2 regions of the Ornithinimicrobium humiphilum genome follow, and region 2 is predicted to be linked to the other one. Evidence: predicted binding sites of a transcription regulator. Region 2 holds the regulator's gene; the other holds the start of a gene.

Region 1 (14,244 bases), 2.3 Mb from region 2:
CCGTTCGGGGTGCTGCCGTCGGGAGCGACCGTGGTGCCGCACGGCGTCCTGGTGGCGGGGCGGGTGGCCACGGGCGCACCCGATCTCGCCCACCTCGTGCCGGACCGCGTCGTGGTCGTGGGACGGCTGACGCTCTTCCGCGAGCTCGGCGCGCTGTCGCGCCGGCCGGGCACGCGGGTCGAGCAGGTCTCGGCCCTGCCGCGGTGGACCGATCCCGGTCACGTGGTCCACCGCGTGCATCCCACCGACGTCCTGAGAGAGCCGACGCCGCGCGCCGACGGTGCCGACGCCTGGGTGGACGCCTGGCAGGAGGCGGGCCGGGCACTCACGCCTCGCGTGCGGGAGGCTGCCGCCCTCGACACGGGACCCGACGCGCCGCTGACCGGCCCCGGCGTCGCCTCCGTCGTCGCCCACGCGCTGTCCGCCGAGGACGCTCTGGTGCTCGGCTCGAGCAACGCCCCGCGCGACCTCGCCCTGGTCCTCGACCCGGGCGCCGTCGAGCGTGCCCGGGTGGTCGCCTCCCGCGGGCTGGCCGGCATCGACGGCACGGTGTCCACCGCCGTCGGTGTGGCCCTGTGCCACCCCGGCCGGACGGTCGCCCTCCTCGGCGACCTGACCTTCCTCCACGACGCCAACGGGCTGCTCGTCGGCCCCGCGGAGCCCCGCCCGGACCTGACCCTGGTCGTCGTCAACGACGACGGGGGCGGCATCTTCTCCACGCTCGAGTACGGCGAGCCCGACCGGTCGGCGGGCGAGGGCGCCGCCGCGGCCACCGAGCGGATCTTCGGCACGCCGCACGGCACCGAGCTGGCCGCCCTGTGCGCCGCCCACCACGTCGCGCACACCCGGGTCCGGTCGCTGGACCACCTGTCCGACCTGCTGGCGGAGCCGGCCCGCGGGCTGCGGGTGCTCGAGGTCCGGGTGGACCGCGCCGGCCACCGCGCCCTGCGCGACCGGCTCCGCTGACGGGCGCCACCCCCGGGTCCGGACGGGGTGCCCTGCGGCACGCGCCAACGCGGACCGGACCTGTCCGCCACGGGAGGCACCCTGGGGTCATGGACATCCAGCTGCTGCAGCCGGCCGGGCTGGTGACGAGCCCGGCCTTCAGCCACGTGGCCGTCGTGCCGCCCGGGTCGACCACGATCTACCTCGGCGGTCAGAACGGCGTCGACGAGACCGGTCAGGTCGTCCCCGGAGGCGTCGCGGCCCAGGCGGCCCACGCCCTCGACAACGCCGAGGTGGCCCTGGCCGCGGCCGGGGCCACCCTCGACGACGTCGTGCAGTGGACCGTGCTGCTCGACCCCCGTGCGGACGTGCGGGAGGCCTACGCGGTCGTCGGGCCGCGGCTGGCCCGCCCGGGCGCGCCGCCCCTGGTCACCGCCGCGCTGGTGGCGGGGCTCACGGTGCCGGGTGCGCTCCTCGAGCTGAGCGCGGTGGCCGCGCTGCCGCCCGGACGGGCCTAGAAGCCGATCGCCCCGTAGGGCGCGGTGTCGGCCAGCATCGTCCGCGACAGCCGGCGGACCGCGCCGGGCGTGTGCTCGGTGCCACCCAGCGCCGGGAGCAGCGCCGCGACGGGGCGCCCGCCGGCGTAGGCCGCGCCGAGCACGGCGACGGGCACCGTCAGGTCGGGCTCGTCCTGCGTGGCGGTGCAGCTCGCGGTGCCGTCCTCGCCGACCGTGAGGCGCCAGCGGCCGGCGTTCCACGGGCAGACCTCGTCCTCGACCTCGACGACGAGGTCGCAGGCCTGGGCGTAGCCGCGCTCGGTCAGCGCCCGGGGCAGGTCCACGAGCCGCAGCCACAGCGAGTCGTGGACCTTGACCCCCGACGGTCGCGGGCCGCCGGCCCACCACAGCAGCGGGTCGTCGACCGAGCGGTTCCACAGCACGACCTTGCCGGTGAGGTCGAAGTTCACGAGCCGGCGCGCCAGGGCCAGCAGCGTGGGGGAGTCGGACGCGCCCAGCTCGGCGACCTGGACCGTGCCCTGGGGCATCTCGTCCTGCCACTTGCTCTCGCGCCGGAAGGCGGCATAGCCCGTGAGGTGCCCGTCGCGGCGGGCGAGCAGGAGGCGTCGCGGCTCCTTCGAGCCACGGGCCTTCGGATAGTCGCGCCACCAGGAGGTGGCCATGGCGTCGGGCCGCGTGACCGCGCCCAGCGTCGAGGCGGCGCTCGCCAGGTGCGCCTCGTGCAGGGCGGTCGTCCCCTCCGGGGTCGGCAGCGTGACGAGGTGCACCTGCACGTCGTCGGCGGCCACGGCGACCGCCGCCGGGGCGCGCAGCTGCGTGCCACGGCCCAGCGTCAGCGCGACGTCGAGCGTCGCGCAGCCGTAGCCGAAGCGGCCGTAGATCCCGGCCTCGGAGGCGTGCAGGCCCGCGACCGCGCACTCGCCGCGGTCGTGCACCCGGTGCAGGTGGTCCTTCATCATCCGGGTGAGCAGGCCGCGGCGCCGGTGGTCGGGGTGGATGCCGACCCAGGTCAGGCCGTCCATCGGGACCCGCGTGAGGCTGCCCGACGGACCCGGGACGGTGACCGCCATGTCGTAGGCGCTGTAGATCCCGATCAGCGGGGGCCGGTCCCCGGCCGCCTCGCCCGGCAGCGGGTCGCCGGAGCGCTCGATCGCACGGGCGTGGCGCAGGTCGAGGTGGTCGCGCAGGTCGTCCGGCACCTGGCCGGGCACCGTCTCGAACCAGACCAGGTCCTCCAGCTCCTGGATGCGCGGGTAGTCCTGGGGTGTCAGGTCGGTCATCGTCGGGTCGTCGCTCACCGGGCCAGTCTGGCGGCCGCCCGACCTCGCGTGCCACCGGTTTGCGGCGCACGGCATACCCTGGCGGCCTGCCCCGACCCGTCCGAGGAGGACCCGTGCCCACCCGCCCCGTCCCGGTGCGCCCGGGCTCCGTCCCCGCTGTGCTCGTCGTCTTCGCCGCCGCCGGTCTGGCGATGGGCCAGGCGCTCGCGCGGGTGCCCGCCCTGCGTGACGCGATCGGTGCCGACAAGGCGCAGCTCGGCATCGCCCTCATGGGCATGGGACTGGGCTCCCTGCTGGCCATGCCGTTCACGGGACGCCTCGTCGACCGCTTCGGCAGCCGGCGCGTGGTCAGCGCCTGCGTCGTGCTCGCCTGCACCGGATATGCCGCGCTGTCCCTGGTGCCGTCCGTGCCGCTCCTGCTGCTCACGCTCACGCTCACGGGCACGGCGGTGGGGGTGTGGGACGTGGGGATGAACATCCAGGCCACGCACGTCGAACGGCAGCGGGGCCGGTCCTGGATGCCCTACTTCCACGCGGCGTTCTCCGCCGGCGCGGTCGTCGGGGCCGGGATCGGGGCCCTCGCGGCCTGGCGCGGGGTCGGTCTGATGCAGCTGCCGGTCGTGGCCGCCGCGGCAGCGGTCGTCGCCCTGCTCGGGGCGGCGCGCTTCGTGCCGGAGGAGCACGTCGAGGAGCGTGGGGACGAGGAGACCGGGCCGGTCGCCCGCCGCGGCCTGACCGGGGTCGAGGTGCTCATCGGTCTGGTCTGCCTGTCCGCGGCGCTGGGGGAGGGCGCGGCCAACGACTGGCTGGCCCTGGTGCTGGTCGACGTGCACGCCGCCCCCGAGGCCTGGGGCGCGCTGGTGCTGACGGCCTTCAACGTGACGATGACCGTGGGGCGGGTCGTCGGCGGGCCGGTCATCGACCGCTTCGGCCGGGCCGTGCTGGTGCGCGGCGGCGGCCTGCTGTCCGCGGCCGGCATCATCCTCGTCGCCAGCGCCCCCTCGCTGGTGCTCGCCCTCGTCGGTGCGCTGCTGTGGGGGTTGGGGATCTCGACGATCTTCCCCGCCGCGATGTCCGCGGCCGGCGAGGTGCCCGGACGGGGCAACCGCGCGATCACCACGGTCTCGACGGTGGCCTACGGCGCCTTCCTCTTCGGCGGGCCGAGCATCGGCGTGCTCGCCGAGGTCGTCGGCCTGGACCGGGCGCTGCTGCTCGTCGTCGGCTTCCTGCTGCTCATGTCGGCGCTGGCGCCCGTCATGCGCGAGCGCTCGCGCCGGCGTCAGCGCGAGGCGTCGATCCAGTAGCGGCGCTTCGCCGGGCGGCCGGGGCCCGTGGGGACGACGTCCTCGAGGACCCCGCCGTTGGCCTCGATCGTGCGCGCCGACGCCAGGTTGTCGTCGTCGCAGGTCACGAGCACCCGGTCCACGCCGAGCGCGGCGAGCCGGGCCACGGACTGCCGCAGCATCTCCGTGGCGTGGCCGCGGCGGCGGTGGGCCGGTGCCACGGCATACCCCACGTGGCCGCCCTCGGCGAGCAGGAAGGGGGTGAGGCGGTGGCGGATCGAGACCCGCCCCACGATCTCCCCGTCGACCTCGGCGACGAGGAAGTCGGCCGGCACCCGTCCCTCGGGCAGGTCGGTCCCCTCGGCCTCGCGACGCACCTGGGCCAGGATCTCGGACCAGGTGCCCTCGGCGAGCAGCACCTCGAACCCCTCGGGCAGCAGCTCGGCGTGCAGGGCGCGCAGGGGCTCCTCGTCGTCGACGGTCGGCGGACGCAGGACCAGGCTCATCGGCCCCATCCTGCCCCACGGGCGCGGGCGGGTCGGGTCAGCGCGTCGCGAGGCCCAGGGCGTGACGCATCGCGGTGAGCTTGACCTCGGTCTCGGCGAGCTCGGCGTGCGGGTTGGAGGCCGCGACGATGCCGCCGCCGGCGAAGATCCGCAGCGAGCGGCGGTCGGGAGCGAGCTCGCCGCAGCGCAGCGCGATGCCCCAGTCGCCGTCGCCGTCCCCGTCCACCCAGCCGACCGGGCCGGAGTAGCGACCCCGGTCCATGCCCTCCAGCTCGGCGATGACCGCTGCCGCGGCCGCGGTCGGGGTGCCGCAGATCGCGGCGGACGGGTGGAGGGCGGCGGCCAGCCGCAGCGAGGTGGCGCCGCTGCGCATCCGACCGGTGAGGTCGGTGGCCAGGTGGTAGACGTCCGGCAGCTCCAGGACGTAGGGCGCCGTCGGGACCTGCAGGTCGGAGCAGTGCGGGGCGAGGGCCTCCACGACGGAGCGCACGGCGTAGGCGTGCTCGTCCAGGTCCTTCTCGCTGCTCACCAGGCGCAGCCGCGGGTCCACGGGATGCTCGGGGTCGCCCTGCGGGGTCTCGTGCAGGGCGGCGGCGCCGCGGCGGATCGTGCCGGCCAGCACCCGGGACCGGGCGCGTCCGCCCTGCAGCCGCACGAGCATCTCCGGGGTGGCGCCGACGAGGCCGTCGACGGCGAAGGTCCAGGTGGCGGCATAGCGCCGCTGCAGCCGCTCCAGCACCGGGGCGACGCGGACGACGTCGCCGTCGCGGTGGCGCACCGTGACGTCGCGGGCGAGCACGACCTTCTCCACGGCGCCGGAGGTGATGCGCTCGACGGCGCGGCCGACGACCTCGGGCCAGCGCTCGGCCGGCACGGTGCCGGGGGTCTCGACGACCGGGTCGAGCTCGTCGATCCGCGGGTTGGAGCGGGCCAGCATCTCGGCGGGATGGGCCGGCGGCCACGGCTCGTCGTCGAGGACGACGTGGGTGACCCAGCCCTGGCCGTCCCGGCGCCCGACGACCACGCGCGGCACCGTGAGCACGCTCTCGTCGGCCGAGGCGGGGGAGTAGGCGAAGGAGCCGAAGGCGACCAGCCCGCTGCCGGCGTCGCGGACCTCGTCCTCGACCTCGGCGAGCTCGCGGACCCGGTCCCACCAGGACTCGGCGTCGGCGAAGCGGGCGGGACCGGAGGTCCGCACGGTCACCGCGCGACCCCAGCCGACCATGCCGTCGCCCTCGCGGAGCCAGGTGACGACCTCGCGCGGGTCGACCTCGTCCGGGATCCGGGTCAGCAGGTCGCCGGTGACGTCCACGGGGACGGTGCGGACGCGCAGGCGGGAGGGCAGCGGATTGGACGGCACGGGCCACCACTGTAGGTGGGTCTGGGAGGATGGTGGTCATGAGCCCGTCGCGCGCCAGTCTCGACAAGTTGCCGCACGAGGTCGCCGAGATGTTCGACGACGTCGCCCGCCGCTACGACCTGACCAACACCGTGCTGACCGGTGGCATCGACCACCTGTGGCGCCGCTCGGTGGCCAGGGCCGTCGCCGCGCGGCCGGGGGAGCGGGTCCTCGACATCGCCGCGGGCACCGGCACCTCGAGCGAGCCCTACGCCGACCGGGGCGTGCAGGTCGTGCCCGCCGACTTCTCCCTGGGCATGCTGCGCGAGGGCTACCGCCGCCGGCCCGACCTGCCCTTCACGGCCGCCGACGCCATGTCGCTGCCCTTCGCCGACGGGTCCTTCGACGTCGTGACGATCAGCTTCGGCCTGCGCAACGTCGCCGACGTGGACGCCGCGCTGCGCGACTTCCTGCGCGTGGTGCGCCCGGGCGGGCGGCTCGTCGTCTGCGAGTTCTCCCAGCCGGTGGTGCCGGTCCTCTCGACCGTCTACGACCAGGTCGTGCTGCGGGCGCTGCCCGCGGTGGCGCGCCGGGTGAGCTCCAACCCCGACTCCTACGTCTACCTGACCGAGACCATCCGCGAGTGGCCCGACCAGAAGGCGCTCGCCGAGCGCGTCCGCGACGCGGGCTGGCAGCAGGTGCGCTGGCGCAACCTCACCGGGGGCATCGCCGCGATCCACCACGCGGTGGCCCCGGACCGGCCGGGTCCGCTGAGCTGAGCCCGGGGCGGAAGGGCAGGGGACGACATGGAGGTCGAGCTCGCCGAGGTCCGTGACTTCCTCGCGGCCCACCCGCCCTTCGACAGCCTGCCCGGCACCGTCCTGGACGAGCTCCCGACGCGCTGCACGCTGCGCTACGCCCGGCGCGGCAGCCTCGTGCTGCGCGCCGGGCTGACCAACGACCGGCTCTTCGTCGTGCGCTCCGGCGCCGTCGACATCACCGACGGCACCCGCCTCGTCGACCGGGTCGGGGCCGGCGGGTGCTTCGGGATGTCCGCCCTCATCGAGAAGGCCCCGACGAGATATGACGTCACCGCCATCGAGGACACCCTCCTCATCACCATCCCCCAGCCCTACGTCGACGACCTGCTCGAGCAGCACGAGCCGGTCGCCGTCCACTTCGCCGCCACCCACCGCGAGCGGCTGCGCTCGGCCCTCGGCCAGCTGCAGCAGCCGCAACGGGGCTCGGCGGTCTTCCGAACGTCGGTCCGCGACCTGCTGCGGGTGACGCCCGTGACGGCCTCGCCCGACGTGTCGATCACCGAGGCCGCCAGGGCGATGGCCGAGGCCGGGGTGTCGTCGTTGCTGCTCATGGAGCACGGTCGCCTCGTCGGCATCCTCACCGACCGCGACCTGCGGAGGCGGGTGCTCGCCGCCGAGGTGTCGCCCGACCGCCCGGTGCGGGAGGTCATGACGCCCGACCCGGTCACGGTCCGCGCCGACGCGCTCGCGCTCGAGGTCCTGCTGGAGATGACCGGCCGCAACATCCACCACCTGCCCGTCCTCGACGAGCACGACGCGGTGGCGGGCCTGGTCACCACCACCGACCTGGTGCGGCTCGAGCGCTCCAACCCGGTCTACCTCGTCACCGACCTCGAGCGGCAGACCGACGTCGAGGGGGTGGTGAGGCTGGCCGGGCGTGTGCCGCGCATCGTCGACCAGCTGGTGCAGGAGGACGCCACCGCGGCCGACATCGGACGGGTGACCGCGGCGCTGACCGACGCCCTGACGGTGCGGCTGATCCAGATCGCCGAGGCCGAGCTCGGTCCCGCGCCCGCGTCCTGGTGCTGGGTGGCGCTGGGGTCGGCGGCGCGGGAGGAGCTCGCGCTCGCCGGCGACCAGGACAACGCGATGGTGCTCGCCGACGACGCCGACCCCTCCCACCCGTGGTGGGGGATGCTGGCCGAGCGCGTGGTCGCCGGGCTGGAGGCCTGCGGCCGCGAGCGCTGCCCCGGCGACGTCATGGCCACCAACCCGCGCTGGCGCACCACCGCCCGGGGATGGCGGCGGGAGTTCGGCCGCTGGTCCCACGAGCCGGAGCCCGACGCCGTGCTCGCCGCGGCGATCTTCTACGACATGCGGCCGGTCCACGGCGACACCGCGCTCGTCACCGCCCTGCGCGACGACGTCGTCGCCCTCGGGTCGCGGTCGGAGCTGCTGCTGGCCTACCTCACCGGCCAGGCGGCCAGGCAGCGCCCGCCGATCGGCTTCTTCCGCGGCTTCGTGCTGGAGGACGCCGGCGAGCACCGGGACACCCTCGACATCAAGCGCGGCATCTCCGCCGTGGTGCAGATCGCGCGCGTGCACGCGCTGCGCGCCGCCTCGCCGGTGCTGCCGACCTCCGAGCGGCTCGCCGTGGCGCGCGCCCGCGGCGTGCTCTCGGCGGAGGCGGCCACCGACCTCATCGACGCCTTCGAGCTCATGTCCTACCTGCGGCTGCGGCACCAGGCCGAGCAGGCCCGGCAGGGGCTGACGCCGGACAACCACCTCAACCCCTCCACCCTCGGCAGCCTCGACCGTCGTCACCTGCGCGACGCCTTCCAGGTCGTGCGGTCGGCCCAGCACTGGCTGACCACCCGGCTCCCGCAGGTGCCCTGAGGTGGGGATGCGCGACCTGCTGCGGCGTCCGGCGTCGCCGGGGCCGCTGGCGGACCTCGAGGCCGCGGCAGAGCCGGCACGGGACACCCCGGTGGCCGAGCTCGAGCTGGTCGCCCTCGACCTGGAGACCACCGGTCTCGACCCCCGGCGCCACGAGGTGCTCTCGGTGGGGTGGGTACCGGTCCGCGGCGGCGAGGTCGTGCTCGGCGGTGCGCGACACCTGCCCGTCCGTCCCCGCGGGAACGTCGGCGACTCGGCGGTCGTGCACGGTCTGACCGACGACGCGCTCGCCTCCGCCCCGACGCTGGAGGAGGTGCTGCCCGAGGTGGTCACCGCGCTGATTGGACCGGGACCGGTCCGCCGCGTCCTCGTCGCCCACTTCTCCCGCGTCGAGACCACCTTCCTCGGGGCCGCCTGCAGGGAGGCCTGGGGAGCGCCGCTGCGGGTGCCGGTCGTCGACACCCTGGAGGTGGAGCGTCGGCTGCTCCGCGGCACCCCGCACGCGGCGGGAGCCGTGCGCCTGGACGCCTGCCGCGTGCGGCACGGGCTGCCGCGCTACCGCGCCCACTCCGCCGTCGTCGACGCCATCGCCTGCGCCGAGCTGTTCCTGGCCCAGTGCGCGGTGCTCGAGGAGCGGCTGGGGCGACCTGTGGTGCTCGGCGACGTCCGGAGCTGACCCCCCGCCGGAGGGGTGGCAGCAGCCGGCCCGGCCCACGGCATACCCCGGGTGCGTCGTCCGGCCAGGGCACTTCCCACACGTCGTTGTCAGGATGGACCGATGCATCAGTCCAACCTGACAACGACGTGAGGTGAGTGGGAGACGGCCAGATTAGGAAAGTGAGCATGTCCTAATCCGGATCAGGAGGGCCTGACCTGGGGCGCCCCGACACGAGTCCTAGACTGGTCCGTTGTTCGTGAAAGTTGGCACAAGCGAGGCGCAGACAACGTGAGTGGACAGGTCGAGACGGCCGAGGTGATCGTCGTCGGGGCGGGCCCCGGCGGCTCCGCGACCGCCGCCTATCTCGCCTCCCACGGGGTCGACACCCTGCTGCTGGAGAAGAGCGCCTTCCCGCGCGACAAGGTCTGCGGGGACGGCCTGACCCCCCGCGCCGTCCGCGAGCTGATCCACCTCGGTGTGCCGACCCGCGAGGAGGACGGCTGGCACCGCACCAAGGGTCTGCGCATCCTCGGCGGCGGCGTCCGCATGGAGCTGGACTGGCCCGGCAGCGAGACCTTCCCGTCCTACGGCCTGGTCCGCAGCCGCATGGACCTCGACGAGATCCTCGCCCGCCACGCGGAGTCGCGCGGCGCCCGCCTGCACGAGCGGATGAACGTCCACGAGCCGATCCTCGACCACCGTGGCCACATCTGCGGCGTGACCGCCAAGGTCATGGGGGAGAACGGCCGGGCGACCGGCGAGACGCGCGAGTTCCGCGCCCCCATCGTCGTGGCCGCCGACGGCAACTCCAGCCGCCTCTCGCTGTCGATGGACCGGCCCAAGCGCGACGACCGCCCGATGGGGGTGGCCGTGCGCACCTACTACCAGACGCCCCGTCACGACGACGACTACCTCGAGTCCTGGCTGGAGCTGTGGACCAAGGGCGACGACGGCGAGGACGTGCTGATGCCCGGCTACGGCTGGCTCTTCCCCCTCGGGGACGGCACCGCCAACGTGGGCCTCGGCATCCTCGACACGGCCGAGGCCTTCGGCACGTTCGACTACCGCGACGTCATGCGCCGCTGGGTCGCGGCGATGCCGGAGGAGTGGGGGATCAGCGAGGAGACCCAGCTCGCCCCCATCCGCGGTGCGGCGCTGCCGATGTGCTTCAACCGCCAGCCCCTCTACGACCGTGGCCTGCTGCTCGCCGGCGACGCGGGCGGCATGGTCAACCCGTTCAACGGCGAGGGCATCGCCGAGGCGATGGAGTCCGGCCGGCACTCGGCCGAGATCATCGCCTCCGCGCTGCGCCGCACCACGCCGGGCGAGCGCGAGGCGGTCCTGCAGTCCTACCCCAAGGTGATGAAGGACGAGCTCGGGGGCTACTACACGCTGGGCCGCCACTTCGCCACGCTCATCGGCAAGCCCGAGATCATGCGACTGGCCGTGCGCTACGGTCTGCCGCGCAAGTCGCTCATGCGGCTGCTGCTCAAGATCATGGCCAACCTCCCGCAGGAGCGCGGGGGCGGCCTGGACGACCGCGTCATCAACGCGCTGACCAGGATGGTGCCTGCCGCATGACCTCGTCCGAGACCACTAGGCTGGGTCCCGGTCCGACCCCTGACACCGAGTGCACGACGCCGAGCACCTCCCGAAAGGAGTCCAGGCTCTGATGGACTACCACCCGTATCTCCCGGTCCTCTTCTTCCTGTTCTTCGGTGCGCTCTTCGCGTTCGGCTCCGTCTTCGGGGGCGGGCTGCTCGGCAAGGCGCAGTACAACCGCGCGAAGGCCGAGGCCTACGAGTGCGGCATCCAGCCCACGCCGCAGGCCGAGGGCGGCCGGGTGCCGATCAAGTTCTACCTGACGGCGATGCTCTTCATCGTCTTCGACGTCGAGGTGCTCTTCCTCTACCCGTTCGCGGTCGCCTTCGACCAGGTCGGGCTCTTCTCCGTGCTGGCCATGGTGCTCTTCCTCGTCGTGGTCTCCGTGCCGTTCGTCTACGAGTGGAGCCGGGGCGGTCTGGAGTGGGACTGACCAGCAGCGGGTATGACGTAGTGCCGGCTCTCCCGGGATCCTCCCGGGCCGGCGGAAGGATGGATTGAGACAGATGGGTCTTGAGGACAAGATTCCTGGCGGCATCCTGCTGACCACGGTCGAGGGTCTCGTCGGGCAGCTGCGCCAGAACTCCGTGTGGCCGGTGACCTTCGGTCTGGCCTGCTGCGCCATCGAGATGATGGCCGTGGGCACCCCCGACTACGACATCGCCCGCTTCGGCATGGAGCGCTTCGCCGCCACCCCGCGCCAGGCGGACCTGATGATCGTCGCCGGTCGCGTGTCGCAGAAGATGGCCCCGGTCGTGCGCCAGGTCTACGACCAGATGCCCAACACCAAGTGGGTCATCTCGATGGGTGTGTGCGCCAGCTCCGGCGGCATGTTCAACAACTACGCGATCGTGCAGGGCGTCGACCACATCGTCCCGGTCGACATCTACCTGCCCGGCTGCCCGCCGCGGCCCGAGATGCTGCTCAACTCGGTCCTGGAGCTGCAGCGCCAGATCCGCGAGTTCAAGTTCTCGGTCAACCGCGAGGAGGCGGCCCGGGCCGCCGAGGCCGCCGCGCTGGCCGCCGTGCCGACGCACCAGATGAAGGGCCTGCTCCCGTGACGACCACCGTGCAGCCAGGAAGGAACGCGGCGTGACCTCCACCGGACCCGAGACGCCCGACAAGACCCCGCCCGCGCAGGAGACCACGCGCGACGAGGCCGCCCAGCCCACGCAGACCGAGGACCAGAAGGTCGACACGACCCTGGCCCAGGAGACCGGCGCCGCGTCGGTGCCGGCCGAGCACGGCCGCCCCGGCCAGCCCGTGGTGGTCGCCCGCAAGAAGGGCATGTTCGGCTCGTCGCTGGGCAACGACACCTCCGGCTTCGGCGGCCTCGAGGTGCCGGTGCTCTACCCCGGCTCCGCCGAGCGGCCCTACGGCAGCTACTTCGACGAGGTCGTCGACGCCCTCCAGGACGCCGCCCCGGCGGCCTTCGAGGCCGGCGTCCAGCAGGTCGTGGTCGACCGCAACGAGCTGACGCTCGTCGTGCACCGCGACCACCTGCGCGACCTGCTCCGCCCGCTGCGCGACGACCCGCGCCTGCGCTTCGAGCTCACCTCCGGCGTCTCCGGGGTGCACTGGCCCGAGCAGACCGGCGCAGAGCTGCACGCCGTCTACCACTTCGTCTCGATCACCCACGGCACGCGCCGCGTCCGCTTCGAGGTCACCTGCCCCGACGCCGACCCGCGCATCCCGTCGATCGTCGACATCTACCCGGGCATCGACTGGCACGAGCGCGAGACGTTCGACATGTTCGGCATCGTCTTCGAGGGCCACCCGGGCCTGACCCGGATCCTCATGCCGGACGACTGGCCGGGACACCCGCAGCGCAAGGACTACCCGCTCGGCGGCATCCCGGTGGAGTACAAGGGCGCCACCATCCCCGCCCCCGACCAGCGCAGGAGCTACACGTGAGCACCCACGACACGACGCGCACCGGCGAGAGCGCGGAGACCTCCCAGGACTACTACGGCACGCCCGGCGGTCCGGAGGACGAAACCCCCACCTACACCGTCGGCGGCGGCGGCGACTGGGACGAGATGGCCAACGAGGTCGCGGCGCTGGGCGCCGAGCGCATCGTGGTCAACATGGGTCCCCAGCACCCGTCGACCCACGGCGTGCTCCGCCTCGTGCTGGAGCTGGACGGCGAGACCGTGCGCGAGGCGCGCGCGGGCATCGGCTTCCTGCACACCGGCATCGAGAAGAACATGGAGTACCGCACCTGGGTGCAGGGCACCACGTTCTGCACCCGTATGGACTACCTGACGCCGATCTTCAACGAGGCCGCCTACTGCCTCGCGGTCGAGAAGCTGCTCGGCATCACCGACCAGATCCCGCAGCGTGCCAGCGACATCCGCGTGCTGATGATGGAGCTCAACCGCATCGGCTCCCACCTCATCTGCCTGGCGACCGGCGGTATGGAGCTCGGCGCGACGACGATCATGACGATCGGCTTCCGCGAGCGCGAGCGCATCCTGCGGTTCTTCGAGGCCGTCACCGGCCTGCGCATGAACCACGCCTACGTCCGCCCCGGCGGCGTGGCCCAGGACGTGCTGCCCGAGCACCTCGACCTGCTCGAGAAGGAGCTGCCGGACCTGCGCCGCGGCATCCGCGAGATGGAGCTGCTCCTCCTGGAGAACCCCGTCTTCAAGGGTCGCACCGTCGACGTCGGCCACCTGTCGCTCTCGGGCTGCATGGCGCTGGGCGTCACCGGTCCGATCCTGCGCTCGACCGGCCTGCCGCACGACCTGCGCAAGTCCGACCCCTACTGCGGCTACGAGACCTACGAGTTCGACGTCATCACCCGGCGCGACGCCGACGCCTACGGCCGTGTGGTCATCCGCTTCGACGAGATGTGGCAGTCGCTGCGCATCGCCGAGCAGGCCATCGAGCGCCTGCGCGCGAGCCAGGGCCAGCCGGTCATGGTCGAGGACCGCAAGATCGCCTGGCCGGCGCAGCTGTCGGTCGGCGCGGACGGCCAGGGCAACTCCCTGGACCACATCCGCGAGATCATGGGCGAGTCCATGGAGGGCCTCATCCACCACTTCAAGCTGGTGACCGAGGGCTTCCGGGTGCCGCCGGGCCAGGCCTACCACGCCATCGAGTCGCCCAAGGGCGAGCTCGGCGTGCACGTGGTCTCCGACGGCGGGACCCGACCCTGGCGGGCCCACTTCCGCGACCCCAGCTTCCACAACCTGCAGGCGGCCTCGGCGCTGGCGGAGGGCGGCCTCGTCGCCGACGTCATCGTCGCCGTGGCCTCGATCGACCCCGTGATGGGAGGCGTGGACCGGTGAGCACGACTCACAACGCGCAGGGAGGTGCCGTGGAGCGCCACGAGACGATGTTCGCCGAGTCGCCGCTGCACCCGCAGACGCCGCTGCACGCCTCGGACGAGCCCTACTCCGACGAGGTCCTTGAGCAGCTGCGCACCGACGCGGCGGCGATCATCGCCCGCTA
Region 2 (14,244 bases):
CCATCCTCGCCGCCCAGCCCGACGGCGGGGCCCAGTGGCAGCGCAAGCACCTGCCGGCGCCGGTCCGCCTGCTCTGGCGCCTGGTCGGACGGTCCCGCTACGAGGCCGGCCGGGCCGCCCTCGTGGGACCTCGCGGGTAGGCGTCAGCGGACGTCGGAGGCCTGGTCCTGCCCACGGGTGGCCCGGACGACGCGCGCCATGAGCCGGCCGTAGGCCAGGAACTCGTCGCGGGTGATGTGGTCGAGCAGCGCCGTGCGCACGCTCTCCACGTGCACCGGGGCCAGCTCGGCGATCATCCGCCGGCCCTCGTCGGTGAGGACGAGGACGACCCCGCGGCCGTCGTCGGTCGAGCGGTCGCGGCGCGCCCAGCCACGCTGCTCCAGGCGGGTCGCGGTGTGGCTGACCCGGCTGCGCGACTGCACGACGAGGTCGGCGAGCGCCGACATCCGCATCCGGGCCCCGGGCGCCTCGGAGACCATGGAGAGCAGCTCGTACTCGCCCATGCTGACCCCGTGCTCGTCGAGGGCGTTCTCCATCGCGACCCGCAGCAGGTGGGAGGCGCGCAGGACCGAGCGCCAGGCCTGCTGCTCCTCCTCGTCCAACCACCGGACCTCGTCCGTGCTCATCGGCCCTCCCCGAGAAGGCGTGCGGCGTGCACCGCGTAGTAGGTGAGCACCACCTGGGCCCCGGCCCGACGGATCGAGGTGAGGGTCTCCAGGACGGTGCGGTCCCTGTCGAGCCATCCTCGCTCGACAGCGGCCTCGATCATGGAGTACTCGCCGCTGACCTGGTAGGCGGCGACGGGCACGTCGGCGACCTCCGCGACGTCCGAGAGGACGTCGAGGTAGGGCAGGGCGGGCTTGACCATGACCATGTCCGCGCCCTCGGCGAGGTCCAGACGCAGCTCGCGCAGGCTCTCGGTCCGGTTCGCGGGGTCCTGCTGGTAGGTCGCCCGGTCGCCCTGCAGGGTGGAGGCGACCGCCTCGCGGAACGGGCCGTAGAAGGCGGAGGCGTACTTGGCGGTGTAGGCGAGCACGGCGACGTCCTCGTGCCCGGCGCCGTCGAGCGCCTCGCGCACGACGCGGACCTGGCCGTCCATCATGCCGCTCGGGCCGACCACGTGGGCCCCGGCCCGGGCCTGGGCGACCGCCATCTCGGCGTAGCGCGCGAGGGTGGCGTCGTTGTCCACGGTCCCCGCGGCGTCGAGGGCGCCGCAGTGGCCGTGGTCGGTGAACTCGTCGAGGCACAGGTCGCTCATGAGCACCGTGGTGCTCCCGAGCTCCTCGCGCAGCCGGGCCAGCGCCCGGTTGAGGATGCCGTCGGGGTCGGTGCCAGCGCTCCCGTCGGCGTCCTTGTCCTCGTCGCGCGGCACGCCGAAGACCATGATCCCGCCCACCCCGGCGGCCACCGCCTCGCGCGCGGCGACGACGAGGCTGTCGAGGGTGTGCTGGACCACGCCCGGCATCGAGCCGATGGGCTGCGGCTCGTCGATGCCGTCGCGGACGAAGACCGGCAGCACGAGGTCGGCCGGGTGCAGCCGGGTCTGCGCCACGAGGCGCCGGACCGCGGGGGTGGTGCGCAGGCGCCGGGGCCGCTCGTGCGGGACGGCGACGACCGGTCCCCGGGCGCCGTCCGCGCTCATCGTCGTGCCCGGGCCCGACGCCCGGCGGCGCGCTGCTGGCTGGGACGCAGGACGGGCCGGCCCTCGGCCTGGGCGGCCGCGGCGACGGCGCGGGCGTGCTGGGCCAGCGCGTCGACGACGGCCAGCGCGCTGGCCTCCGGTGCGACGACGTCGACCCGGAGCCCGTGCTCCTCGGCGGTGCGGGCCGTAGCCGGGCCGATGCAGGCCACCACGGTCGTCGGGTGCGGCTTGCCCGCGATGCCGACGAGGTTGCGCACCGTGGACGAGGAGGTGAAGCACACCGCGTCGAAGGCACCGCCCTTGATGGCCTCGCGGACCGGGGCGGGCGGCGGGGCGGCGCGGACGGTGCGGTAGGCCGTGACGTCGTCGACCTCCCAGCCGTTCTCCTGCAGGCCCGCGACGAGGGTGTCGGTGGCGATGTCGGCGCGGGGCAGCAGTACGCGGTTGATCGGGTCGAGGACCTCGTCGAAGGGCGGCCAGACCTCGAGCAGCCCGAGCGCCGACTGCTCGCCGGTCGGGACCAGGTCGGGCTCCAGGCCCCAGGCGCGCAGCGCCTCGGCGGTGACGCCGCCCACGGCGGCGATCTTGAGGCCGGAGAAGGCGCGGGCGTCGAGACCGAGGGCCTCGAACTTCTCGCGGACGGCCTTGACGGCGTTGACCGAGGTGAAGCCGACCCACTCGTAGCGACCGGTGACCAGCCCCTTGACCGCGCGGTCCATCTGCTGCGGGGTGCGCGGCGGCTCGACCGAGATGGTCGGGACCACGGAGGCGGTCGCGCCGTAGGAGGCGATCCGCTCGGTCATCGGCTCGGCCTGCTCCTTGGTGCGGGGCACCAGGATCGACCAGCCGAAGAGCGGCTTGGTCTCGAACCAGGACAGCTCGGCGCGGCGCTCGACCTGCGGCCCGACGACGGCCACCGAGGCCTCGGGGCACTCGCTGCGGCCCGAGGCGAGCGCGGCGATGGCGGCCTCGAGCGTGGTGACGGAGGTGTGCTGGGCGATCGTGGTGCCGTGCTGGGTGAGCGCGACGGGCGTCTGCGGGGCGCGACCGGCCTCGGCGAGCGAGCGGAGGGCGCGCACCAGGTGCTCTCCGGAGCCGAGCACCACGACGGTCACGTCGTCGCGGGCCGAGAGGCTCCAGTCGACCTGCGGGTCGAGGGAGGAGACCATGTGCAGCGATCCGGTGCTCTCGGTGGCGCTCAGCGGGACACCGGCGTAGGCGGGCACGGACCAGGCGGTCGAGACGCCGGGCACGATCTCGAAGGGGACGCCGGCCTCGCGGCAGGACAGCGCCTCGGTGGCGAGCCCGCCGAAGCCGGTCGGGTCGCCGTCGACGAGGCGGACGACCAGGTGCGAGGGGGCGGCGAACCGGCGCGCGGCCCGCACGACCGGGTCGGCCGAGGCGTCCTCGTCGGGGCCGGCGGGCGCGGAGGCGACGACCAGGTGGACGTCCTCGCGGGTCCAGGCGCGGAGGTGCTCGGCCTGGTCGGCGGAGTCGACCACCACGGCGTCGGCCGCCAGGAGGTAGTCGCGCGCTCGGACGGTGAGCAACCCCGGGTCGCCGGGGCCCGCCCCGACGAAGGCCACCCTCGCGGTGGTGGCGGGAGGGGGCAGGGGCAGGGACGCGACGTGGGTGCTCACGGGGATCACGCTCCGGTGGTGTGTGACCCGGGGTCGTCCACGGCGACGGCGCGCGCGGGGTTCCCGGGGTCGAGACGGTTCAACAGGGTGTCGGCCACGGTGTGGCCCAGGTGGACCGGGTCGGTCCCGGTCCGCTCCATGCGCTGCGGGGAGTCCTGCAGCGCCACGAAGACAGCGAGGGTCAGCGGCGGGACGTGGGGCTCCGCCGTGAAGGGGTCGCCCGTGGGGGCGGGGTAGGGCGACGCCGGGGCGGCGTAGGCGCCGATGGGGGCCGTGCAGCCGGCCTCCAGCCGGGCCAGCACGGCACGCTCGGCCGTGACGGCCGCCCGGGTCGGGGCGTGCTCGAGGGTCTCGACCAGCAGGCGTGCCAGGTCGGCGTCGGTGAACTCCGCCGCGGGGTCGAGGTCGGGGAACGGTCGGTCGCCGTCGCGGCACTCGACGGCCAGGGCGCCCTGGCCGGCGGCGGGCAGCATGGTGGTGAGCTCGAGCCGGTCGGTGGCCTCGTCGAGCCGCCCGAGGCGGGACAGCCCCGCGCAGGCGAGGACGACGGCGTCGAGCTCGCCGTTGCGGACGTAGTCGATGCGGGTGCCGACGTTGCCGCGGATGTCACGCACCTCGAGGTCGGGACGCAGCTCGGCGAGCTGGGCGGCGCGGCGGGGCGACCCGGTGCCGACGACCGAGCCGGCGGGCAACTCGGCCAGGGTGAGGCCGTCGCGGGCGACGAGGGCGTCGCGCGGGTCCTCCCGCTCGGGGACCGCGGCCACGACCAGGCCGGGGGCCGGGGCGGTGGGGAGGTCCTTGAGGGAGTGGACGGCCAGGTCGATGCGGCCCTCGTGGAGCGCGTCGCGCAGCGCCGAGGCGAAGACACCGGTGCCCCCGATCTCGGAGAGGCTGGCGCGCGAGACGTCGCCCTCGGTGCGCACCAGGACGAGCTCGACCTCGTGCCCGGCGGCGCGGAGGCGGTCGGCCACCCACTCCGACTGGCTGGTGGCCAGCGCGCTGGCCCGGGTGCCCAGGCGCAGCGGACGCCCGACGTGGGCCACCCACGGCATGCGCTCGGGGGTGGCGTCGGGACGCAGCGAGCCGACGCTCATCGCGCACCTCCGGCCGGGGCGGGGTCGGAGACCGCGGCGACACCGGGCACGTCGAGCGGCGGAGCCTGCGCGGCCGCGACGTCATGGGGGTCGAGGTCGAAGAGCTCGCGCAGCGCGGTGGCGTAGTCGCCGGGCTCGCGGACCTCGCCCCTCTGCAGCTCCTTGACGCGGACGGTCGGGGTGTGGAGCAGCTTGTCGACGACCCGCTGCACGGTCCGCCGGACCTCGACGCGCTCGTCGTCGGGCAGGTGCGGGACGCGCTGGTCGAGGCGGGCCATCTCGGCGTCCACCACGCGGGCCGCCTGGGCGCGCAGCGCGGCGAGGGTCGGGCCGAGACGGGCGGCGCGGCGCTCCGCGAGGAAGCCGGCCACCTCTGCGCCGACGAGACCGCGGACCGCGTCGACGGCGTCGTCCTGGGCGGTGCGCCGCCCGTCGGTGCGGGAGGCCCGCTCGGTGGCCTCGATCTCGTCACGCAGCTCGGCGAGGCCCCACAGGTGCACGCCGGCGAGGCTGGTGACCTCGGGGGCGACGTCGCGGGGCAGCGCGAGGTCGAGGAGCACCATCGGGGCACCGCTGCGGCCCTGCTCGGTCCGCGCGCGGGCGAGCAGGTCGGCCTCGACGACGTGGCCGAGCGCGCCGGTGCAGGTCAGCACCAGGTCGGCGGTGCCCACGAGGCGCGGCAGGTCGACCCAGTCGCCGGCGCGGGCGCCGTGCTGCTCGGCGAGCCGGTCGGCCTTCTCACGGGTGCGGTTGACGATCGTCAGGTCGCTCACGCCGGCGCGGGCCAGGGTGGCGACGGCCAGGCCGGACATCGCCCCGGCCCCGACGACGACCGCCTTCACCCTGCCCAGGTCGGGCAGCACGCCGCGGGCGAGGTCGAGCCCGGCCGACACGAGGGAGCGGGAGACGTGGTCGATCGCGGTCTCGGAGTGCGCGCGCTTGCCCACGCGCAGAGCCTGCTGCAGCAGCGGGTTGAGGCTGGCGCCCAGCCGGCCGTCCTGCTGGGCCGCGGCGAGGGCGTCGCGCAGCTGGCCGAGGATCTGGCTCTCCCCCACCGCGAGGGAGTCGAGGCCGCAGGCCAGCTCGAAGAGGTGGGCCACGGCGCGCTCGTCGTAGTGCACGTAGAGGTGGGAGGAGAGGTCGTCCCGCGTCAGCCCCGTGACCTCGCACAGGGCCTCGCCGACCGCCGACACGGCACCGTGGAAGGTCTCGGCCTCCACGACCACCTCGAGGCGGTTGCAGGTGGCCAGGACGAGGGACTCGGCGACGTGCTCCCGGGCGTGCACGCGGGCCGCGAGGTCGCGGGCACCCTCGGCCCCGAGCGCGGCGCGCTCGAGGAGCTCGAGAGGTGCCGTGTGGTGCGACAGCCCGACGACCAGGACACTCATCCGACCTCGTTCCCCCTTGCGTCTGCCAGCAGCCGCTGGTGCTCGTGGAATGCCAGGATCTGCAGCTCGGTGGCCAGGTCGACCGCGCGGACGTGGACGTCCTCGGGGACCCGGAGCACCACCGGTGCGAAGTTGAGGATGGACCGCACGCCGAGGCCGACGAGGGTGTCGGCGACCTCCTGCGCCGCGGACGCGGGCGTGGTGATGACGCCCACCGCGACCGGGGTGCGGACGGGGTCGAGCCCCTCGAGCGTGCCGACGGTCAGGCCCTCGATCTCGGTGCCGACCAGGCGCGGGTCGTTGTCGACGAGGGCGACGACCTGGAAGCCGCGGGGCGCGAGCCCGTCGTAGGCGGCGAGGGCGCGACCCAGGTTGCCCATCCCGACGATGACGACGGGGCGCTCCTGGGCCAGACCGAGCTCGGCCGCGATCTGCTCGGAGACCCGGGCGACGTCGTAGCCGACGCCGCGCACGCCGTAGGAGCCGAGCGTGGAGAGGTCCTTGCGCACCTGGGCCGAGCGGATGCCGAGGAGGTCGGCGAGCTCGTCGCTGGAGACCGAGGCGCGTCCGCGCTCCGCCAGCTCCGTGAGAGCCCGGAGGTAGCCGGGGAGCCGTCCGACGGTGGCGTCCGGCACCCCGCGTCGGGTCGACTCGGCCATCATCGCGGGACCGGCTCCTTCCATCGGCGAGCGTCGAGGGGGCGGCCTTATATCAGACGCGCTACCGGGCACGACGCGGACCCCCACACTGTAGGCATCAGTTCCCGTTTCAACCAAAACGGCGGTGGGTGACCTCGGTCACCAGTTGACGCAGCGTCCGCCCGGACGCCGGGCGTCACCTCCGCAGGGCCTCGCGGACCTCGTCCGCGGACACCCGCCAGCGGGCGACCTCGCGGCCGTCGACGAGCAGCACCGGGACCTGCGTCGTCCACCGCTGCAGGGCCTGCGGGTCCTCCCGGCCGAGCTCGTCCAGGTCGAGGACGCGCAGCCGTCCGGCGCGCGCCCCGCGGGCGGGCGAGGCGAGCACGCCGGCGACCACCTGCTCCATCTCGGAGCACAGGTGGCAGCCCCGCCGGGACACGACGACGACGTCGGCCTCGGGGACGTCCCGCCGGGACGCTCCGCGCAGCCGGGACAGCCACGTCATACCCGCTCCTTCGTGGGAGCCTGCGCACCGACCCGGACCCGCCCCCACGGGTCCCGGACGCGCCGAAGGCGCCGATCCCCGGTCGGGTCGGCGCCTTCCGCGGTGCTCCGGCTCAGCCGGTCACTTCTTGTTGCGACGCTGGTGACGCGTCTTGCGCAGCAGCTTGCGGTGCTTCTTCTTGGCCATCCGCTTGCGGCGCTTCTTGATCACAGAGCCCATGGGCTGCCCTTCGTCTCGTTGGTCGTGGTCGTGCTCAGGCGTCGTGCAGGCGCACGGTGACCGCGCTGGACGGATCACCTGCGGGTGGCCCGGGGGCGCTCTCCGCGGCATCGCTGCCACGCCTCTCGAGCACGACGAACCCGCCAAGACTAGCGCGGTCGCGCGTCGTCGCCCAAACGGAAGCAGGTCGTCCGTGGCCGGCCCTCACGGGCTGGGCCGCCCCGGGGCCGGTCAGGCAGTGCCGTGGTAGGACTCGTCGAGGTAGTCGTGCACGGCCTTCTCGGGGACCCTGAACGACCGGCCGACACGGACGGCCGGAAGCTCGCCGGAGTGCACCAGGCGGTACACGGTCATCTTGGACACGCGCATCACCGCGGCCACCTCGGCCACGGTCATGAACGTCATCTCGGCGAGCTGGCGCTCTTCTGCCATAGGACGCATCCCGTCTCTCGTTGCGCTGGAGACGGTCGCGGCTTCCCCTCCGGCCCGTCTCCACCTTCTGTTGTCGGGGCAACACTAGGGGCAGTTGGGGTGTTTGCGAAAGCGGTGACGACGAATTGTCCAGCGCGACACGCGGAACGGGACGAGCTGGACGGGTGGGACGGATGTGGTTCCTGTGCCGTACGGCCCCGCATCGCCCCTGCTCAGACACCTAGTCGAGGTAGGGGTCGAGCCCCCATCCCGGGAAGATGGCGCGGCGGGTGGCCATGATCGCCGAGTCCACGGGGTCCTCGGGCTGGTAGCCGTCGGCCCAGTCGCCGTAGCGGATGGGGCGGCCGTCACGGTCGCCCATGAGCTCGGGCCCCGCACGGCCGTAGGTGCGCAGCACGTGGTCGAGCCACTCCTGCGGCACGGGCGTGGCCGGGTCGACCGGCCGACCGGTCGCGACACCGATGAGGTGGGTCCAGGCGCGGGGCACGACGTCGACGAGCTCGTAGCCACCGCCCCCGAGGGCGACCCAGCGACCGCCCGCGACGTCCTCGGCCAGGTCGCGGACCCAGGCGTAGGTGGTGGCCATCGCCTCCATGGACACGCTCAGGTGGGCCAGCGGGTCGGAGTAGTGGCAGTCGCAGCCGTGCTGGCTCACGACCACGTCGGGGCCGAAGGTGCGGGCGATCGTGGGGACCACGGCCTGGTAGGCGCGCAGCCACCCCTCGTCACCGGTGCCGGGCGGCAGCGCCACGTTGACGGCGGAGTCGGCCGCGCGAGGGCCCCCGGTGTCGCCCGGGAAGCCGGTGCCGGGGAAGAGGGCGCGGCCGGTCTCGTGCAGGGAGACCGTCATGACGCGCTCCTCGTCCCAGAAGGCGCGCTCCACCCCGTCGCCGTGGTGGACGTCCAGGTCGAGGTAGAGCACCTTGCGGGCGCCGAGCTCGAGGAGCCGGTGGATCGCCACGGCGGCGTCGTTGTAGACGCAGAACCCGCTGGCGGAGGTGGGCATCGCGTGGTGCAGGCCGCCACCGATGTTGACCGCGTGGCGGGCGCGGCCCGCCCACACCGCCTCGGCGGCCACGAGCGTGCCGCCGACCGCCAGCGCCGAGGCCTCGTGCATGCCCCGGAAGGCGGGGGTGTCCTCGGTGCCCACGCCGTGCCGGCCGGTGGCCGCGGCGGGATCGGCGGAGGCGGCCTTCACGGCCTCGATCATCTCCGGGCTGTGGACCGTGAGCAGCTGCTCGTCGGTCGCGGGCTCCACCGGACGGACCTCGACGTCGTCGTGGTCGAGCAGCCCCAGGGCGTCGGCCAGCCGGTGCGTGAGGTCCAGACGCGAGGGGTGCATGGGGTGCCCCGGCCCGAAGTCGTAGGCCGTGTAGCGCTCGTCCCACATCACCCAGGTGGCGGTCATGAGGCCACGGTATCCGTGCGACGGCCTGTCGTGGACAGGGGTCCGGCCCCGCGGGCGCTGCCTGCGGGGCCGGGAAGGTCGTGCCCGACGGTCAGAGGGAGGTCGGGACGCCGCCGGTGTCGGTCAACGGGTAGACCATCATCATCTCCTCGCCGTCGGCGTCCTCCTCGTCGACGCCGCGGATGCGCATCGGGCGGCGGTCGTCGGTCGGGCGGAAGCCGAAGCTCGAGGCGAACGCCACGGCGCGGCCGTTGTCGGTGCCCACCCAGTAGACGAGTTGCTTGAGGCCCACCTCACGGCCGACCTTGGCGGCCTTCTCCATGAGCTTGCGGGCCACGCCGGTGCCGCGGCGGGGCGGGTCGACCCAGAGACCGAAGAGCTCACCGGCGCCCGGGATGCCGGTGCGGTGGCCGGTGCCCACGCTCACGACGCCGACGACCTCGTCGCCGTCCAGCGCCAGCACCCGACGGGACCGCTTCATGCGCTCCTGCCAGACCTCGTCCGCGAAGGCCTCCTCCTCCTCGGCCGAGGCGACGAAGGCTTCCGGTGATTCACGCAGGGCCCTGAGGCGGACGTCCCGGTAGGTGGCCCACTCGTCCTGGTCGAGGACGCGCACGTGAATCTCGCTCATGCCCCTACTCTGTCACACGGGCGGGAACCGTTGCGAGGCACTCTCGGGCGATCATGGCGACGGCGTCGGGTCGCCCCGGGGTGGTCCTCCGGTCAGTCCGAGGGCGGGGTCAGCTGGCGCGAACGCGTCGCGGCGGCCTCCATCGCGGTGAGGAAGGCGGCCCGCACCTTGTGGTCCTCCAGCGCGCGCAGCGCCGAGACGCTCGTGCCACCGGGGCTGGAGACCTGCTCGCGCAGGACGGTGGGATGGGCCCCGGTCTCGCGGATCATCGTGGCGGCGCCGTAGAGCGTCTGGACGACCAGCTCGGTGGCGGTGTCGCGCGGCAGCCCCAGCAGGACGCCGGCCTCGATCATCGCCTCGACCACGTAGAAGATGTAGGCCGGGCCGCTGCCGCTGATCGCGGTCACGGCGTCCTGGTGGGACTCGTCGAGGACGATGACCCGCCCGACGCTGGCCATCAGGGTGCGCGCCTGCTCGAGCTGCTCGGGGGTGCAGTGGCTGCCCGGGCTCATGCCCGACATGCCCTGGTCGACCAGCGCGGGGGTGTTGGGCATGACCCGCACGACGGAGGTGCCCTCGGGCAGGCGCCGCTCCAGCCAGTCGGTGGTGATCGCGGCCGCGATCGAGACCACCAGCGTCCCGGGCCGGACGTGGTCGTGGATCTGCTCGATGAGCTCGGCCATGTCCTGCGGCTTCACCGCGAGCACGACGACGTCGGCCGCGGCCACGGCGTCCGGCGCGGAGGCGGCACGGGCGCCGTGCTGGTCGGCGACCTGCCCGGCCCGCTCGGGCGACTTGTCGGCCACCACGAGGTCGGCGGGGTCGTGGCCGGAGCGCGCGAGGGCGGCCAGCAGCGTGCTGCCCATGACCCCTGCGCCCAGGAGCGCGATCGTCATACCGCTCATCCCTTGGTCGCCAGGCCGCGGAGGAAGAAGCCGAGGTTGGCCGGGCGCTCGGCCATCCGGCGCATGAGGTAGCCGTACCACTCGTCGCCGTAGGGCACGTAGACGCGCATCTTCGCGCCGATGGCGGCCAGCCGCAGCTGCTCCTCGGGGCGGATGCCCAGCAGCATCTGGAACTCGAAGGAGTCCGCGTCGCGGTCGGCCTTGTCGGCCAGCACGGTGGCGATCTCGACCAGACGGGGGTCGTGGGTGGCCACCATCGGGTAGCCGTCGCCCTCCATGAGGATCTTGAGGCAGCGCACGTAGGACTTGTCGACGTCGGTCTTGTCCTGGAAGGCGACCGACTCGGGCTCCTTGTAGGTGCCCTTGCAGAGACGCACGCGCGAGCCTTCGGTGGCGAGGTCGCGGCAGTCCTGCTCGGTCCGGTAGAGGTAGCTCTGGAGCACGGCGCCGACCCACGGCCAGTCCTGGCGCAGGTCGTGCAGCACCGACAGCGTCAGGTCGGTGGTGGTGTGGTCCTCCATGTCGAGGGTGACCGTGGTGCCGACGTTGGCCGCCGCCTGGCAGATGGCGCGGGCGTTGTCGAGGGCGATCTTGTTGCCGTCGCGCCCGAGGGCCTGGCCGAGGGCGCTGAGCTTGAGGCTGACCTCGACGGTGCCGTCCTGGGTCAGGCCGGCCTCGGCCATCCGGGCGAGGATCTCGAGGTAGGCGTCCCGGGTGTGCTCGGCCATCTGGGGGTCGACGGTGTCCTCGCCCAGGTAGTCGACGGTGACCAGGCGGTGGGTGTCGACCAGCTCGGTGGCCACGCGCAGGGCCTCCTCGGTGGTGGCGCCGCCCACGAAGCGGTGCACCACGTCACGGCTGAACGGCGCCTTCTCGATGACCTGCCGCAGCTGGTCGTTTCGGCTCATCCCGAGCAGGGTCTGCCGCATGAGGGCGGACGGGTTGAGGTCGGCAAGATCCATGGGGGCAAGGCTACGCCGGTCCGGTCCGCGGCCCGCGACCGAGACGGTCGCGCGTGCCCGACCGTCCCCGGGGCCGGCTCAGACGCGTGAGCGGGCGCCCGGGCGGTCGTGCTGGCCCAGGTGCTCGCGGGCGAAGGCCAGCGACTCGGCGAGCGCCTCCTCCCGGTCGTCGGTGCGCATCTTGCGCGTGCCGACCTCGAGGGTGACGACGCCGCCGAAGTTGCTCCGCACGAGGTGCTGGAGCACCTCCGCGCAGGGCTGGCTGCCGCGGCCGGGCACGAGGTGCTCGTCCATGAACGAGCCGAAGGAGTCGCCCAGGTGCACGTGCGTGACGCGGTCGCCGAGGTCCTCCGCCAGCTGCACGGCGTCGACGCCCGCGGTCGCGGCGTGGGAGATGTCGAGCGTGACCGAGGTGTAGGGGAAGTCGCGGGGGTCGGGCCCGGGCAGGTAGGCCTGCATGGCCCGGGCGCCGGAGCGCCACGGGAACATGTTCTCGACCGCGAGCGGGATGCCCCAGCGGGCCTGCCGCTCGGCGACGCCCTCGACGAAGCCCTCCGCGTAGCCGCGCTGCCACCGGAACGGCGGGTGGACGACGACGCACTGCGCGCCCACCTCCCCGGCGAGGTCGAGCGCACGCTCGATCTTGCCCCACGGGTCCCACCCCCAGAGCCGCTGGGCGAGCAGCAGGGTGGGGGCGTGGATGGCGCCGATCTGCAGCTCGTGCAGCTCGGCGAGCGCCTTGAGCGCACCGGCCTCCTGGGTGACCGGGTCGGTCCACACCATGACCTCGACGCCGTCGTAGCCGAGGCGCTGGGCGAGGTCGAAGCAGTAGGCGGCGTTCTCGGGGTAGACCGAGGACGAGGAGAGGTGCACCGGGATGGAAGTGCTGTCTGTCATTCGGGTAGTCCGTCCAGGAAACGCAGGATGAGGCCCTCCCGGAGGGCCCACGGGCAGATGGTGAGAGTGTCCACCCCGAGGAGGTCGAGCGCAGCCTCGACGACGACGGCCCCGGCCAGCAGCTGCGGAGCGCGCGCCTCCGAGACCCCCGGAAGGTCCGCCCGCTCAGCCGCACCCATGCGTGACAGGCGGGGCACGAGGTCGGTCAGGTCCTCCCGGCTCAGGGTGCGGGGCGCATAGGGCCCCTCGGCCCGCGGGGCCGCGCCGCAGATGCGGGCCAGCGAGCGGATCGTCTTGCTGGTGCCGACCGCCAGCTGCGGCTCCCCGGCGCGGGCCAGCGTGGGCTGGACGGTCGCGATCTCGGAGCGGACCCGGCGGCGCAGGTCCTTGAGCTGGGCCGCGTCCGGCGGGTCGCCGCGCAGCTCGCGCGTGAGACGGCCGGCGCCCAGCGGCAGGGACACCGCCACGTCGGGCTCCTCGTCCAGGCCCACCGCCATCTCCAGGGAGCCGCCGCCGATGTCGACCAGGAGCAGGCGCCCGGCCGACCAGCCGAACCAGCGGCGGGCGGCGAGGAAGGTCACCCGCGCCTCGTCGTCGCCGGGCAGCACCTGCAGGTCGACCCCGGAACGGGAGGCCACCTGGGCCAGGACCTCCTCGGTGTTGCCCGCGTCGCGGATCGCGCTGGTCGCGAAGCCCATGAGCTCGGCCACCCCGCGGCTCTCCGCGACCTCCGTGCAGTCGGTGACGAAGCGGGCGAGGATGTCGGCACCCTCGGACGAGATGTCGCCCTCCGGGGTCAGGTGCTCGGCGAGCCGGAGCGTCACGCTGTGTGAGTAGTCAGGCCGCGGGTGGGCGCCCGGGTGCGCGTCGACCACCAGCAGGTGCACGGTGTTGGAGCCGACGTCGATCACACCGAGGCGCATGTCATCAAGTATCCCACCTACGCTGGCGCCCGTGACCGAGACGCCGCTCGACATCCCCCGGGCCTGGGCCGAGGTGGTCGACCCCGCCGAGCCCGGCCAGCGGCTGCGCCTGGACCTGACCTGGCTGACCTCGCGCTGGCGGTGCATCTTCGGTGCCGGGTGCCCGGGGATCGACGCCGCCGAGCCCGACGCGGGCTGCTGCGTCCTGGGGGCGCACTTCACCGACGACGACGACGTGGAGCGGGTCGCGGCCGTCGTCGAGCGCCTCGGGCCGGACGAGTGGCAGCAGCACGACGAGGGGCGGGCCGAGGGGTGGATCGTGGAGCTCGAGGACGACGACGCGGAGAGCGGCACGGCCCGGGCCACGCGGGTCGTCGACGGGGCCTGCATCTTCCTCAACCGCCCGGGCTTCCCGGCCGGGGAGGGCTGCGCCCTGCACCGCCACGCGCTCGCCGAGGGCCTCGAGCCGCTCACGACCAAGCCCGACGTCTGCTGGCAGCTGCCGCTGCGGCGCACCTACCGCGACGTCGAGCTGCCCGACGGCACCTCCTACCTCGAGGTGACGATCACCGAGTACGACCGCCGCGCCTGGGGCCCCGGCGGGCACGACCTCGACTGGTACTGCACCGGCGCGCCCGAGGCCCACACCGGGGCCGAGCCGGTCTACCTCTCGATGCGCGCCGAGCTCGTCGAGCTCCTCGGGCCGCAGGGGTATGCCGTGCTGGTGCGGCTCTGCGAGGAGCACCTGGCCGCGGTCGCGGCGCTGACGGGCGGTGCCGGGCCGGGCGGCCGGCCGCTGCTGCCGCTGCTCGTGCACCCGGCCACGCGCGCGGCGGGCGGCTAGACCTCCTTCGGCCCGCCCCTCCCCCCGCGGACCCGGTCCCCGCTGTCGGTGGCACGGCATACCCTCGGGGCCGTGGCGAAGAACGGGAGCAGACCGGCCTACCGGTGCAGCGA

The links. Region 2 encodes Rex, which represses fermentation and respiration genes when NADH is low (regulators of the CRP and FNR family bind a similar motif). Its sites were predicted from a motif close to CTTGTGAANNNNTTCACAAG; they were not measured.
Region 1: FB476_RS13050 (geranylgeranyl reductase family protein) is a predicted target of Rex. The motif match lies at 9,440-9,459, and genes of this name have one in related genera.

Annotation. Positions count from the first base shown of each region.
Region 1 covers NZ_VFPU01000001.1:2,759,483-2,773,726, reverse strand. Annotated here, with positions in the region: gene menD (2-succinyl-5-enolpyruvyl-6-hydroxy-3-cyclohexene-1-carboxylic-acid synthase) at 1-966, shown strand, start outside; gene FB476_RS13090 (RidA family protein) at 1,056-1,463, shown strand; gene FB476_RS13085 (GNAT family N-acetyltransferase) at 1,460-2,761, opposite strand; gene FB476_RS13080 (MFS transporter) at 2,857-4,047, shown strand; gene FB476_RS13075 (GNAT family N-acetyltransferase) at 4,023-4,532, opposite strand; gene FB476_RS13070 (isochorismate synthase) at 4,570-5,892, opposite strand; gene FB476_RS13065 (demethylmenaquinone methyltransferase) at 5,931-6,650, shown strand; gene FB476_RS13060 (DUF294 nucleotidyltransferase-like domain-containing protein) at 6,678-8,528, shown strand; gene FB476_RS13055 (exonuclease domain-containing protein) at 8,536-9,204, shown strand; gene FB476_RS13050 (geranylgeranyl reductase family protein) at 9,475-10,767, shown strand; gene FB476_RS13045 (NADH-quinone oxidoreductase subunit A) at 10,859-11,221, shown strand; gene FB476_RS13040 (NuoB/complex I 20 kDa subunit family protein) at 11,295-11,849, shown strand; gene FB476_RS13035 (NADH-quinone oxidoreductase subunit C) at 11,881-12,702, shown strand; gene FB476_RS13030 (NADH-quinone oxidoreductase subunit D) at 12,699-14,081, shown strand; gene nuoE (NADH-quinone oxidoreductase subunit NuoE) at 14,129-14,244, shown strand, end outside.
Region 2 covers NZ_VFPU01000001.1:481,276-495,519, reverse strand. Annotated here, with positions in the region: gene FB476_RS02230 (hemerythrin domain-containing protein) at 1-140, shown strand, start outside; gene FB476_RS02225 (MarR family winged helix-turn-helix transcriptional regulator) at 144-626, opposite strand; gene hemB (porphobilinogen synthase) at 623-1,642, opposite strand; gene FB476_RS02215 (bifunctional uroporphyrinogen-III C-methyltransferase/uroporphyrinogen-III synthase) at 1,639-3,282, opposite strand; gene hemC (hydroxymethylbilane synthase) at 3,288-4,334, opposite strand; gene FB476_RS02205 (glutamyl-tRNA reductase) at 4,373-5,764, opposite strand; gene FB476_RS02200 (redox-sensing transcriptional repressor Rex) at 5,761-6,423, opposite strand; gene FB476_RS02195 (glutaredoxin family protein) at 6,599-6,910, opposite strand; gene FB476_RS02190 (30S ribosomal protein bS22) at 7,031-7,129, opposite strand; gene FB476_RS02185 (helix-turn-helix domain-containing protein) at 7,361-7,561, opposite strand; gene FB476_RS02180 (acetoin utilization protein AcuC) at 7,782-8,969, opposite strand; gene FB476_RS02175 (GNAT family N-acetyltransferase) at 9,061-9,600, opposite strand; gene proC (pyrroline-5-carboxylate reductase) at 9,693-10,496, opposite strand; gene FB476_RS02165 (proline dehydrogenase family protein) at 10,502-11,467, opposite strand; gene FB476_RS02160 (sugar phosphate isomerase/epimerase family protein) at 11,546-12,364, opposite strand; gene FB476_RS02155 (Ppx/GppA family phosphatase) at 12,361-13,287, opposite strand; gene FB476_RS02150 (DUF3109 family protein) at 13,319-14,131, shown strand; gene radA (DNA repair protein RadA) at 14,204-14,244, shown strand, end outside.